Regions from separate parts of the Leucobacter sp. genome, predicted to be linked through region 1. Evidence: predicted binding sites of a transcription regulator. Region 1 holds the regulator's gene; the other holds the start of a gene.
What was found. The regulator HrcA, encoded in region 1, represses chaperone genes, less so after heat shock. The targets are predictions, from matches to a motif close to TTNGCACTCGNNNNNNNCGAGTGCNAA.

Region 1 (7,141 bases):
GGGGTGCTCGATGACGGTGCCGTAGCCCTGGCAGCTGCCGCAGGGGTGCATGGTCACGACGTTGCCGAAGAGGGAGCGCACCTGGCGCTGCACCTGCCCGTGCCCGCCGCAGACGTCGCAGGTGACGGGGTGGGTGCCCGGCTGGCAGCAGCTGCCCTGGCAGACGCCGCAGAGCACCGCGGTGTTGACGGTCACGTCGCGCTGGGCGCCGAAGATGACCTCCTCGAGCGACACGTCCACCCGGATCATCGCGTCCTCGCCGCGCTCCGCGCGCGAGCGGGGGCCGCGCTGACCCGCGCCGCCGAAGCCGCCGCCGAAGAAGGTCTCGAAGATGTCGCCGAAGCCGCCCATGCCGGCCTGCCCGCCGCCCAGGTCGTATCGCTGGCGCTGCTCGGGATCGCTCAGCACGTCGTAGGCGTGCGTCACGCTCTTGAAGCGCTCCGCGGCGTCCTCGCTGGGGTTCACGTCGGGGTGCAGCTCGCGCGCGAGCCGTCGATAGGCCTTCTTGATCTCTTCGGGCGTCGCCTCGCGCGACACGCCGAGGGTCTCGTAGTGGTCGGCCACTGTGTCAGCTCCTCAGGGTGGGGGGGGTGATGATGAACGATTCGCGGGTGGGATCGGGTTATTGATCCTCGCCCAGCAGGCGGTTGAGGTAGCGCGCGACGGCGCGCACCGCGGAGATGTTCGCGGCGTAGTCCATGCGCAGCGGGCCGAGGACGCCGAGCTTCGAGACGGAGGCGCCCTCCTGCTCGTAGTTCGAGGCGATCACGGAGGTGGCCGACAGGCCGTACACCTCGTTCTCCCGCCCGATCGACGCGGCGACCTCCCGGCCGTCCTGCACCAGCTCGTCGAAGAGCCGCAGCAGCGTGACCTGCTCCTCGATCGCCTCGAGCACCGCGGGCAGCGCCACCCCGAACTCTCCCGGGCGGGAGATGTTGGCGGCTCCCGCGACGGCGATGCGGTCGTTGCGATTCGCCTGCAGCTGGCTGCGCACGACCTCGAGCACCCGGCGCACCAGATCGGCCTCGCCGGGTCGCGCCTCGGTCTCCGCGCGCGCCTCGAGCTCGCCGACCGCCGACACCGCGGTCTCGACATCGGCGCCCACGGCCGCCGCGGCGATCTCCTCGCGGAGCCCGTGCACCCAGGCCTCGGTGACGCGGGACGCCGGGAGCCAGGCGACCTGCTGCTCGACGACGCCGCTGCCGAGGATCAGCACGCACAGCACCCGGTCCTCGCCGATGGCGACGAGGTCGATGTGGCGCACCACGGTGCGCCGCAGGGAGGGGTACTGGGCGACGGCGACCTGATTGGTGAGCTGCGCGAGCAGGCGCACCGTGCGCGCCATGACGTCGTCGAGATCCGTCGACTCCCCCAGGAAGCGCTCGATGGCGGTGCGCTGCGCGGTGGTCAGCGGGCGGATCCTGGCGAGCGTGTCGACGTAGAGCCGGTACCCCTTGTCGGTGGGCACCCGACCGGAGGAGGTGTGGGGCTGCGCGATGAGCTCGTCCTCCTCGAGCAGCGCCATGTCGTTCCGGATCGTGGCCGCCGAGACGCCGAAGCTGTGACGGTCCACGATGGCCTTCGAACCGACGGGCTCGTTGGAGGACACGTAGTCGCTGACGATGGCGTGCAGAACCGCCAGGCTGCGCTCGGATACCATCGCCCCTCCTCACCCTGGCACTCGAACAATCCGAGTGCCAAGTCTAGCGCAGCGAGCTGACCGCACCGGCGGGGGCGCTGCCGTTCGCGGCGGGCGCAACCCGCCGCGAACGGCGAATGCCGGGGGCGGAGATCCCCCGGCATTCGCCGTGCTGCGCGCGTCGAGCCGCTACAGCTTGTCGCCGCGGTAGAGGAACGCGGCCATCGCCTCGCGCGTCACGCTGCTCTTCGGCGCGTACGTCGGCTTGCCCGAGTCCTGCTTGATGCCGGTCGAGAGACCGCTGTCGAACATCCACGCGATCTGCGCGTAGAACTGGTCGCTCGGGCGCACGTCGGCGAACGGCGACACCTTCGGAACGGTGTAGCTCCTGTCGGCGTTCGCCCGGTTCATGAACGCGGCCATCGCCTCGCGCGTGATCTTCGACTTCGGCGCGAAGTGCGGCTTGCCCGAGGCCTGTTTGATGCCCGTCGACAGCTTCCTGTCGTACATCCACGCGATCTGGGTGTAGAACTTATCGCCCGGCTTGACGTCCGCGAACGGCGACACCTTCGGTGCGCGGTAGTTCTTCGGGGCCTCCAGGCGGTACAGGAACGCCGCCATGGCCTCGCGGGTCACCGCGCTCTTCGGCTCGTAGTCGTAGTAGACCTTGCCAGAGGCATCGGTCTTCTTGATGCCGGTCGAGAGGCCGCGCTCGGCCATCCAGGTGATCTCCTTGGAGAACTTGGTGTCCGGGGTCACGTCGGCGAACTCCACGGGGGGCTTGGGCTCCTCGGGATCCACCGGGTCCACCGGATCCGCGGCCTTCGTGAAGGCGGTCGTCGTGCCGTTGAAGCTGACCGACTCGACGGTGGCCACGGCGCCGGCTCCGTCGACCGTGAAGCCGTAGGCCAGCACGTCGTGCTGCCCGAGCGCCGCGACGATGTCGTCGAGCGGGGCTGCGGTGTTCCGCGGAACGAGCACACCCCCGCTGCCGTCGACGATGTCGGCCGACGACACCCAGCCGGCGGAGCCGATGGCACCGCTCCCGGCCACCGGAGCGCGCAGCGTGGTGAACCGCGGAGCGTCGTCCTCGCCGAAGAGCTGCCCTTCGGGGTAGTAGAAGACCGGCACCTGGGTGAAGATCGCGGCACCGCCCTCGGCCGCGTCGACGGTCATCGCCGCCGCGAAGCCCGCGGCGTTGCGCTGGAAGTCCTCCGGGGCGAAGCCGTTGATCAGCTGCGACTTGCCCGTCACCCGGAGGCCCAGGGTCGCGCCGCCCTCACCGGCGACCGTCTCGAAGGTGCCTCGAGTGGCCTCCTGGCCCGGCTCGACGCTCTCGTGCCAGCCCGGGTAGCTCTCCTCGTTCGGACGGATGTCGGCGGCCGTCACGTACTCGGTCGCGGGAGCCGCCGGGGTCGCGACGTTCTCGGCGTAGAACCTCGTCGTGACGCCGTCGGCGGTGAAGGACGAGACGAGCACGTCGCCGCTCGCGGTCTTGTCCACGTGGAAGCCGGCGCCGATCGGGAACGCGTCGCCGTCGAACGCGGCCTCCCACTGCTCGAGGGTCGCGGAGGCGTGCGCGCCGTAGCCCGCGATCGCGCGGCTCGTGGTCCAGACCGTCGAGTCGCTCGAGGGCGCCCGCAGCGTCGTCCAGGCCTCTCCGCTGGTCCAGACGCCGTCGCCGTTCGAGTCGAGCCGCAGCGGGATCTGGTAGAAGACCTTGCCAGGATCCGAGGAGACCACCTGCAGGCTCTCCGCGAGCGCCACCACCGACGGCCCCTGCGCCGTCTCGGCGACATCGTTGCCGTTGCCCTTGATGACGGTCGTATCGACGCCGCCGGCCGCGACCAGGCCGTTGCGCGCCTGCGCCGCCTCCTGCGCCTTGCTCGGGTCGAAGTGCCAGTCGTTGTAGATGTCCGATTCGGTCTCGGTGTCGGACACCTTCTTGAGATCAGCCGCGAGCACGTGCTCGATGGAGGGCACCGGCGCCGCCTGAGCGGCGCCCGCACCCGCGACGAGCCCGCCGGCGGCCAGCGCCGAGACGCCGAGCACGGCGAGTGGTTGGCGAAGTTTCATGATACGAACAGCTCCCCTACTTCGTTGTAACTGCGTGAATATCCCACAGGGAAGCAGAGGCATGGAACAGCCACCCCCGAAGTTCTCCCCCGTCTCAAAATACTCAAACGGGATCCAAGTTTCAAACGGACACCCCGGCTCAACCGAGCAGTCGATGCACCACCGTATCAGCGAGGAGGCGCCCGCGCAGCGTGGGAACGACCCGGGCGGGACGCCCCGGTGCCGCGATCGCGGCGCGGCCGTCGAGAAGTCCGTCGGCGATGAGCTGCGGGATCGCGCCGCGCTCCGCCGGGGTGAGCACGTCCGCGGGCAGCCCGTCCGAGATCCTCGTCTCCAGCAGGATCCGCTCCTCCCGCCGGGCCTCGCCGCTCAGCGCCTCCCGCGCGTGCGCCGGGGAGACCCCGGCCGCGATGCGCTGCGCGTACGCGCCGGGGTGCTTCACGTTCCACCAGCGCACGCCCCCGACGTGGCTGTGCGCACCCGGACCCGCAGCCCACCAGTCCTCGCCCGTCCAGTAGGAGAGGTTGTGGCGCGAGCGGGTCTCCGCACTGCGCGACCAGTTGCTGATCTCGTACCAGGAGAGGCCCTCGGCGGAGAAGCGGGCGTCGGCGAGCTCGTACATCTCGGCGTGCAGATCCTCGTCGGGCTCCGGCACGTCGCCCCGGCGGATCTGCGCCGCGAGCTTCGTGCCCGGCTCGACGATCAGCGCGTAGGCCGAGATGTGATCGGGATCGGTCGCGAGGGCCGCGTCGAGCGAGCGCTCCCAGTCGGCGAGGCTCTCCCCCGGCGTGCCGTAGATGAGGTCGACGCTCACCTGCAGGCCGGCCTCGCGGGCCCAGCGGGTGACGAGCGGGATGCGCTCGGGCGTGTGCGTGCGGTCGAGGGTGCGCAGTACGTGCGGCACCGCCGACTGCATTCCGAAGCTGACGCGCGTGAAGCCGGCCTCGGCGAGCCGCCGCAGATAGACCTCGTCGACCGAGTCCGGGTTGGCCTCGGTCGTCACCTCGGCGCCCGGCGCCAGGCCCCACTCGTCGCGGATCCGCTCGAGCATCGCGACGAGATCGTCCGCCGGCAGCAGCGTGGGGGTGCCGCCGCCGAAGAAGACCGTCGAGGCCGCGCGATCCGGCACCCCGGCGCGGCGCAGCACGGCGGCCCCGAAGCTCAGCTCCTCCCGCACCTGGCCGGCGTAGTCGTCGCGACGGGTGCCCCCGAGCTCGCTCGCGGTGTAGGTGTTGAAGTCGCAGTAGCCGCAGCGCACGCGGCAGTAGGGCACGTGCACATACACGCCGAAGCGGCGCTCGGAGGCGCCATGGGCGACGCTCTCGGGCAGCGATCCGTCGGCCGGAGCCGGATCCCCGTCGGGGAGGATGCTGGGCATCGAGACCTAGTCCGCGGCCTGCGCGCCCGGTGCGAGCGACGCGATCTGCTCCTTGGCCGAGTCGATCGCGACGCGGATCGCCGAGCGGCTCTTGAGGCCGAGCAGTCCGTTCTTCGGTGCGAACAGGAAGCCGCGGGCGACCGCCCAGACCGTGTCGTCGTCGCGGTGCTCGACGGCGAAGAGCTGCTCGCCCACCGCGCCGTTCTCGTCGCTCGTGCCCCAGGCGAACCCGACGCGGCGATCCTCCTCCACCGTGTAGACCACCAGCACGCCGCGCGGATCCTGCCCCTCGGCGTGCAGCATCGCGGTCGTGCCCGCAACGAGATAGGGCTCGCCGTCCGGCCCGAAGTGCTCCTCGACCGCGTCGGCGGCCTGCGGCGCGCCGGCGTCGTCGAAGGTCGGGCCGGTGTAGAGCGCTCCCGCGCCGCGCACGACGTCCTCGACCCGCACGCCGGCGCCGCGCTGCGCACCCCAGGTCATCAGCAGGTTCGAGACCAGCAGGAAGCGATCCGGACCGCTGCCGAGCCGCAGCTCCTCCTCGTACGGGGTGCTGCCCTCGGGTGGGAAGCGCATGAGATCCGCCTGCTTCGAGGCACCCACCGCGGCGTACGCGACGGGCATCTCGACGTGGCTGCTGCGCTTCGGCTGCTCCTTCTTGCTCACTTCTTGACCTCCTTGCCCTCCACGTCTCCGGAGAGGGCGGCGATGAACGCCTCCTGCGGCACCTCGACGCGTCCGACCATCTTCATGCGCTTCTTGCCCTCCTTCTGCTTCTCGAGCAGCTTGCGCTTCCGGCTGATGTCGCCGCCGTAGCACTTGGCGAGCACGTCCTTGCGGATCGCGCGGATGGTCTCGCGGGCGATGACGCGCGCGCCGATCGCGGCCTGGATGGGCACCTCGAACTGCTGCCGGGGAATGAGCTTGCGCAGCCGCTCAGCCATCATCGTGCCGTAGTGGTAGGCGTTGTCGCGGTGCACGATCGCGCTGAACGCGTCGACCTTGTCGCCCTGCAGCAGGATGTCGACCTTCACGAGGTCGGCCTCCTGATCCCCCATGGGCTCGTAGTCGAGGCTCGCGTACCCCTGGGTGCGGCTCTTCAGGTGGTCGAAGAAGTCGAACACGATCTCGCCGAGCGGCATGCTGTAGCGCAGCTCAACGCGCTCGCCGAGGTACTCCATGCCGAGCAGGCTGCCGCGGCGGCTCTGGCAGAGCTCCATGATGGCGCCCACGTAGTCCTTCGGGGCGAGGATCGCGGTCTTCACGACCGGCTCGCGCACGCTCGCGATCTTGCCGTCGGGGTACTCCGAGGGATTCGTGACCGTGACGGTCTTGCCGTCGTCGGTGGCGACCTCGTAGATCACGCTGGGCGCGGTGGCGATGAGGTCGAGGTCGAACTCGCGGCGCAGGCGCTCGGAGATGATCTCGAGGTGCAGCAGGCCGAGGAAGCCGCAGCGGAAGCCGAAGCCCAGCGCCACCGAGGTCTCGGGCTCGTATTGCAGCGCGGCGTCGGAGAGCTTGAGCTTGTCGAGCGCCTCGCGCAGGATCGGGTAGTCGCTGCCGTCGAGCGGGTAGAGGCCGGAGAACACCATCGGCTTCGGATCCGTGTAGCCGGGCAGGGCCTCCTGGGCCGACCCCAGCTTGGTGGTGACCGTGTCGCCGACCTTCGACTGGCGCACGTCCTTCACACCCGTGATGAGGTAGCCCACCTCGCCCACGGCGAGGCCCTTCGTCGGCGTCGGACCGGGCGAGGACACGCCGATCTCGAGCGCCTCGTGCTCCGCCTTCGTCGACATCATCAGGATCTTCTCGCGCGGGGTCAGCCGCCCGTCGACCATGCGCACGTAGGTGACGACGCCCCGGTAGGGGTCGTAGACCGAGTCGAAGATCATCGCGCGGGCGGGGGTGTCGATGTCGCCGGTCGGTGCGGGGATGCGCTCGACCACCCGGTCGAGCAGTTCCTCGACCCCTGCGCCGGTCTTGCCCGAGACCTTCAGGATGTCCTCGGGGTCTCCGCCGATGAGGTCGGCGATCTCCCGCGCCACCCGCTC
Region 2 (7,141 bases), on a different contig from region 1:
GGCCGGGCCCGGTTACGCGGCCGGGCCTCAGCCGGTCCCCGGCAAGACCCTCGGCATCGTCGGCCTGATCCTGGCGATCCTGCTGCCCATCATCGGCCTGGTGCTCAGCATCGTCGCCGTGGTGCAGTCGCGCAAGGCGGGTGCGAGCAACATTCCCGGTGTGATCGGCATCATCATCGGCGCGCTCGGCACGATCGGCTACATCATCCTGATCGTCTCGATCGCCAGCCTCGCGGGAGCCGGCATCGATGCAGCGCAGCAGTGCCTCGACGGCGCCTACTCGGTGACGGTCGCGGGCCAGGAGGTCCTCTGCTCCGACGTCGTGACGCAGTAAGCAGACGCCGTGAGCAGGAGGGCCCCGGAGCACGCAGCTCCGGGGCCCTTCCGCGTGCTCAGCATCGCTCGGCCAGCAGCGCGACGTGCCGGCCGGCGGAGCGGGTGAGGAACAGGGTGGCGCTGCCCCCGCCGCGCAGCTTCAGGCGGCGCCGCAGCGCTGCGGGATCCGCGTCGGCCCCGCGCTTCTTGATCTCGAGCGTGCCGATCTCTCGCGCGGCGAGCGCGCGGCGCAGGTCCTTCTCGCGCGCGGGCAGCTCCTCGAGCACGCGGAACGCGCTCGCGAACGGCGTCTCCACGAGGCGGTCGCCGGTGAGGTAGGCGATCCCGTCGCTCACCATGCCGGCATCGATGCGCTCGGCGAGAGCGCCGATGAGCCGGGCGCGGATCACCGCTCCGTCCGGCTCGTAGAGGTAGGCCCCGAGCTCGCGCACCGGCGCATCCGCCGCGTCGGCGCCGGCCGTCAGCTCGTCGGCGCCCGCGCCGCGCAGCACGAGCGCGGCGCGGCGGACACCGGCTCGGGCGGCCGCGCCGAACCACAGCCCGGTCTCCACGAGCTGCCCGTCGACCGACACCCACTGCGCCTCCGCGCGATCCGGGATCAGATCGCGGTCGAGACCCGGACCCAGCTTCACGCCGGCCGGCCGGTGCTCGGCGAGCTCGAAGGCGAAGCGCAGCGAGGGGGAGTAGTCGTCGGGCAAGGCGATGCGCCGGGTGTCGCTGTGGCCCGCGGTGCGCCGCGCGGGGTCGAGGAACACCCCGTCGGCGTCGGCCGGCCCCAGCAGCTCGGCGTCTCCCACGCGCACGGTCGGCGTCTCGGCCCCGGCGCGCCGTGCGGCCACCGCCAGGTTGTGCTGCGCGAACTGGGCCGTCAGCGGGTCGAGCTCGACGGGCAGGGGTGCGATGCCCGCGTGCAGCAGCGCGAGCGACTCGGCCCCGATCCCGCAGCCGAGATCGGCGACCGAGCGGCAGCCGGCCGCCCGGAACCGCTCCGCGTGCAGCGCGGCCACCTGCGCGCGAGTCGCCTGCTCGAGCGCCGCGCGGGTGAACAGCAGATCGTCCGCGATCCCGCCGAACTTGCCGACCGCCCTGATGCGCAACTCGGTCTGCGTCAGCGCCGCGGAGAGCAGCGCGGGGTCGGCGCCCTCGCCGCGCAGCAGGCGCGAGATCTCTTCGAGGCTGCGACCGCGACCGCGCTGCTCCGCGATCCGCTCGAGCAGCGCCCGGCCCTCGGGGGCGGCCAGCTCCCGCCAGCCGGGGGCGGGGGACGCGGAACGGGGGCCCGGGGCATCGCCCCGCGCCCCCGTGCCGTCGTGCCGGTGCGTCATTCCGTGCCGGCGCGCGATCAGTAGCTGTTGGCCGAGATCGCGAAACCGATGATGAACACGTAGAAGATGATCACGAGCACCCAGACGGCGATGCCGACATAGCCGATGATCAGGCCCGCGAGGGCCAGGCCGCGGCCGCCCTCACCGGTCCGCGCGATCTGCTTCAGGGCGATGTGCCCGCAGATGACGCCCACGAGGGAGATGAAGAACGAGCCCACGAGCGCGATGATCGCGAGCGTGTTGGTGGGCGGCGCGGGGGCGTATGCGGGCTGCTGCGCGGCGTAGGGCTGCTGGGGTGCCGAGTACTGCGGCTGCGCGTACTGCTGGGGCTGCTGCGGAGCCTGGGGAGCGGAGTACTGGGGCGCCTGCGGCGCCGGGTACTGGGGAGTCTGCGGCTGATCCCGGGGCTCCGGGGCGCCGTTCGCGGGAGGCTGGTTCTGAGACACTGCGTGGTCCTTTCGTCGTGCAGCGATCGCGGTGAGAAGCGCTGCGGTCTGAGGGCGGGACGGCGGGCTCGCCGTGCGCCGGTGGTGCGGGCCGAGAGGTCCGCGATCAGAAGGAGTCGTACCCCGAGCCGAACGAGCCGATGGCGCCGATCATCGCGAAGATGAAGCCCACGTAGAGGATCACGAACATGGCCATGAACACGAAGTAGGCGTAGCTGATGATGAGCCCCGTGAGCGCGATGCCGCGCCCCGCGTCGCCCGTGCGCTTGATCTGGCCGAGTCCGAGATGGCCGAAGATGATGCCCGCGAGGGGGACGAGGAACGCGAAGACGATCGCGAGCAGCGCGTAGGTGTTCGTCTGGCCGAGCGTGGTCGCGGTGGACGGCGTCGGCGCGGCCTGCGGGCGGTACTGGGGCGCGGCCTGCTGGGGGTAGCCCTGCTGCGCGGGCTGCTGATACGACGGGGTCGCTCCGGAGTAGGCCGGCTGGCCGCCCGGCTGCGCCGCATAGCCCGGCAGCTGCGCGTCGGGCAGCTGCGCGTCGGGCAGGGGGGTCGTGGGCTGGGTGGCGCCCTGCGGGATGCCCGGCTGCTGGGGCGTGCTGGGTGTGGACATGAACCCTCCTCGGGGCGTTGGCGGTGCGTGGGCCCCGCGGGGCCGTCGCCGCGCGGCGCGTCACCGTGCGGTGCGATGCTGTGCGGCACTTCCAATTCTAGGGGGAGGGCTCCGCGGCGGGGCCAGGATCGCGCCGCGATCCGCGCCCCCGCCGCGAGCGGGGGTCATCCGCTCGAGCGGCCCGCCGTCGTTCGCTGTGCGCGATCCCGCTCCCACCGATTGGCACTCCCCTTGCGAGAGTGCCAATCGGAGTCCTAGACTCTGCTGTAGGCGCGCTCGCACGGGGCGGGCGTGAGAACCCTTCAGACATTTGGAAAGAGGTGAACTGTGTCGGTTGCCATCAAGCCGCTCGAAGATCGTATCGTTATCAAGCAGGTCGAGGCAGAGCAGACCACCGCGTCCGGTCTGGTGATCCCCGACAGCGCGAAGGAGAAGCCGCAGGAGGGCGAGGTCGTCGCCGTGGGTCCCGGCCGCGTCTCGGACAACGGCACCCGCATCCCGCTCGACGTCGCCGTCGGCGATCTGGTGATCTACTCGAAGTTCGGCGGTACCGAGGTCAAGGTGGGCGGCGACGACTACCTGGTGCTCTCGGCTCGCGACATCCTCGCGGTGGTCGAGCGCTAAGCGCACGCACGCACGGACGGGCCCGTCGATCCTCGTGATCGGCGGGCCCGTTCTCGTGCGCGCCCGCACCTCACGACCGACCGCACTCGTCGCCGAGATCGATAGACTGAGCCGGTGAAGCGAACTCGAGCCGGGCTGGGATACGGGCTGGGTGCGTATCTGCTCTGGGGAGTGTTCCCCTTCTACTTCGGTCTCATCGCGATGGTGGGCCCCTTCGAGGTGGTGCCCTGGCGGGTCGCCGCCACCCTCGCGTTCTGCGCGATCCTCGTCACCGCGACGCGCCGCTGGCGCCAGGTCGGCGGGATCCTCCGCTCGCCCAGGCTGCTCGGCTGGTTCGCGCTGTCGTCGCTGCTGCTCTACGCGAACTGGCAGATCTTCATCATCGGCGTGATGACCGGTCACGTGCTCGAGACCTCGCTGGGCTACTTCATCAACCCGCTCTTCACGATCCTCATCGGCGTGCTGGTGCGCAAGGAGCAGCTCACCCGCCCGCAGTGGGTCGCCGTGGGCATCGCGGCCGTCGGGGTGACGATCGCGGCCGTGGCGTACGGCGCGTTCCCCTGGATCGCCCTCGGCCTCGCCGTGTCGTTCGGGCTCTACGGCGCCGTGCACAAGCACGCCGGCGGGGAGGTCGACGGCATCACCGGGCTCACGGTCGAGACCCTGGCCTCGTTGCCGGTCGCGGCGGTGCAGCTCGTCGTGGTGGTGAGCCTCGTGGGGATCAACGCGTTCTCCTTCGGATCGGGCATCGCCGTGCTCGTCCTCTTCAGCGGGATCATGACCGCGGTTCCGCTGATCCTCTTCGGGGAGGCCACGCGGCGCCTGTCGCTCTCGTACCTCGGCTTCCTGCAGTTCCTCACGCCGATCCTCGGGTTCCTCTACGGCTACTTCGTGATGCACGAGGAGATGCCGCTCAGCCGCTGGATCGGGTTCATCGCCGTGTGGATCGCGCTCATGATCCTCATCGCCGACATGATCGCCCAGCTGCGTCGTTCGCCCACGGCACAGACGAACACCGCGCCCGTTCCTTTAGACTGAGTACGGTGCGGGGGGAGTCATCAGCGACCCTCGGCACACATCAGGCTCCCACCACAATACAGATGAGGTTCCATGGAACAGCGTGACCCCTTCGCGTTCACCGGTCTGACCTACGACGATGTGCTGCTGCTGCCGGCGCACACCGACGTCATCCCCAGCGAGGCGGACACGTCCACTCAGCTCACCCGCCGCATCAGGCTGAACATCCCGCTCATCTCGGCGGCGATGGACACGGTGACCGAGACGCGCATGGCGGTCGCCATGGCGCGCAACGGCGGCCTGGGCATCCTGCACCGCAACCTCTCGATCCAGGATCAGGCCGAGATGGTGGACCGGGTCAAGCGCAGCGAGGCCGGCATGATCACGAACCCCGTGACCACCTCGGTGGACGCGACCGTGGCCGAGGTCGACGCGCTGTGCGGCGAGTACCGCGTCTCGGGGCTGCCGGTGGTCGACTCGAACGACGTGCTCCTCGGCATCATCACGAACCGCGACATGCGCTTCATCGACCCCAAGGACCGCTCCCAGGTGCGCGTGGCCGACGCGATGACCAAGATGCCGCTCATCACCGGCCCCCAGGGCATCTCGCGCGAGGATGCGGCGGCGATCTTCCGCCAGCACAAGATCGAGAAGCTGCCCCTGGTCGACGGCGAGGGCCGCCTCACGGGCCTCATCACGGTCAAGGACTTCGACAAGGAGGAGCAGTACCCGCACGCCACCAAGGACGACGCGGGCCGTCTGCGCGTGGGCGCGGCCGTCGGCTTCTTCGGCGACGCGTGGAAGCGCGCGGGCGAGCTGGTCGACGCGGGCGTCGACGTGCTCGTGGTCGACACGGCCAACGGCGACAGCAAGGGTGTGCTCGACATCATCGCCAAGATCAAGGCGGATCCGGCTTTCGCCGCGGTCGACGTGATCGGCGGCAACGTGGCGACCTTCGCGGGCGCGAAGGCGATCGCCGAGGCCGGCGCCGACGCCGTGAAGGTGGGTGTGGGCCCCGGTTCCATCTGCACCACGCGCGTGATCGCCGGCGTGGGCGTGCCCCAGGTGACCGCGGTGTACGAGGCCGCGAAGGCGGCGACGCCGCTGGGCGTGCCCGTGATCGCCGACGGCGGCCTGCAGTACTCGGGCGACATCGCGAAGGCCCTCGTGGCGGGCGCCTCCTCGGTGATGATGGGCTCGCTGCTCGCCGGCACCGACGAGAGCCCCGGCGACCTCGTCTTCGTGGGCGGCAAGCAGTACAAGAACTACCGCGGCATGGGATCGCTGGGCGCCCTGCAGACGCGCGGCGAGCGCACCTCCTACTCGAAGGACCGCTACTTCCAGGCCGATGTGCCGAGCGATGAGAAGCTGATCCCCGAGGGCATCGAGGGCCAGGTGCCATACCGCGGACCGGTCGGCGCCGTGACGCACCAGATGATCGGCGGCCTGCGCCAGTCCATGTTCTACGTGGGCGCCCGCTCGATCACCGAGCTCAAGGAGCGCGGCAACTTCGTGCGCATCACCTCGGCGGGGCTCAAGGAGTCGCACCCGCACGACGTGCAGATGGTCGTGGAGGCCCCCAACTACAAGCGCTGATCCTCCGCCGCCGCGAATCCCCGCTCATCGAGTTCGTCGAGATGAGCGGGGATTCGCGCGTTCCGGCCCGGTCGTGCACGAGCGGCGGCGCGGCTCAGGCGCGGACCGAGCGCTCAGGCGGCGGCCCGATAGACTGGTCGGGTGAGCAACGAGATCGAGATCGGCCGCGGCAAGCGCGCGAGGCGCGTCTACACCTTCGATGAGATCGGCATCGTGCCGACCCGGCGCACCCGCGATCCCGAGCTCGTCTCGACCGCGTGGACCATCGATGCCTTCCAGTTCGAGATCCCGGTGCTGGGAGCCCCCATGGACTCGGTGATGTCGCCCGAGACCGCGATCGCGCTCGGCCGACTCGGCGGCCTCGGCGTGCTCAACCTCGAGGGGCTGTGGACCCGGCACGAGGATCCCGAGCCGCTGCTCGAGGAGCTCGCCGGCATCGACGACGACATCGCCGCAGTGAAGCGCATGCGTGAGCTCTACTCCGCCCCGATCCAGCCCGAGCTGATCCGCGCCCGTCTCGGGGAGATCCGAGACGCCGGCGTCACAGTCGCCGGTGCGCTCTCGCCCCACCGCACCGCGGAGTTCACCGAGACCGTGGTGAACGCCGGCGTCGACCTGTTCGTGATCCGCGGCAACACCGTCTCGGCCGAGCACGTGGCCCAGGAGGGGCGCGAGCCGCTCAACCTGAAGCAGTTCATCTACGAGCTCGACGTGCCCGTGATCGTGGGCGGCGCCGCGACCTACCAGTCCGCCCTGCACCTCATGCGCACGGGAGCCGCCGGTGTGCTCGTCGGCTTCGGCGGCGGCGCCTCCTCGACGACGCGCGCCACGCTCGGCATCCGCGCGCCCATGGCCACGGCGATCGCCGACGTGGCGGGTGCGCGCAGCGACTACCTCGACGAGTCGGGCGGGCGCTACGTGCACGTGATCGCCGATGGCGGGCTCGGCACCTCGGGCGACCTCATCAAGGCGATGGCGTGCGGCGCCGACGCCGTGATGCTCGGCGCGGCTCTGGCCAAGGCCTCCGACGCGCCCGGCCGGGGATGGCACTGGGGCCAGGAGGCCCATCACGAGGATCTGCCCCGCGGCAAGCGCATGCCGGTCGGATCCGTCGCCCCCCTCGCCGAGATCGTGAACGGCCCCGCGCACGTCGCCGACGGCAGTGCGAACCTCATCGGCGCGCT

Region 2: groES (co-chaperone GroES) is a predicted target of HrcA. The motif match lies at 2,940-2,966, and genes of this name have one in related genera.

Annotation. Positions count from the first base shown of each region.
Region 1 covers NZ_JAIVPF010000059.1:65,191-72,331, forward strand. The annotation lists gene dnaJ (molecular chaperone DnaJ) at 1-564, opposite strand, end outside; gene hrcA (heat-inducible transcriptional repressor HrcA) at 623-1,660, opposite strand; gene ACWKZU_RS12190 (S-layer homology domain-containing protein) at 1,829-3,715, opposite strand; gene hemW (radical SAM family heme chaperone HemW) at 3,855-5,093, opposite strand; gene ACWKZU_RS12200 (DUF1990 family protein) at 5,100-5,756, opposite strand; gene lepA (translation elongation factor 4) at 5,753-7,141, opposite strand, start outside.
Region 2 covers NZ_JAIVPF010000054.1:84,962-92,102, reverse strand. The annotation lists gene ACWKZU_RS11140 (DUF4190 domain-containing protein) at 1-334, shown strand, start outside; gene ACWKZU_RS11135 (THUMP-like domain-containing protein) at 393-1,661, opposite strand; gene ACWKZU_RS11130 (DUF4190 domain-containing protein) at 1,679-2,107, opposite strand; gene ACWKZU_RS11125 (DUF4190 domain-containing protein) at 2,214-2,720, opposite strand; gene groES (co-chaperone GroES) at 3,048-3,344, shown strand; gene rarD (EamA family transporter RarD) at 3,459-4,382, shown strand; gene guaB (IMP dehydrogenase) at 4,455-5,957, shown strand; gene ACWKZU_RS11105 (GuaB3 family IMP dehydrogenase-related protein) at 6,099-7,141, shown strand, end outside.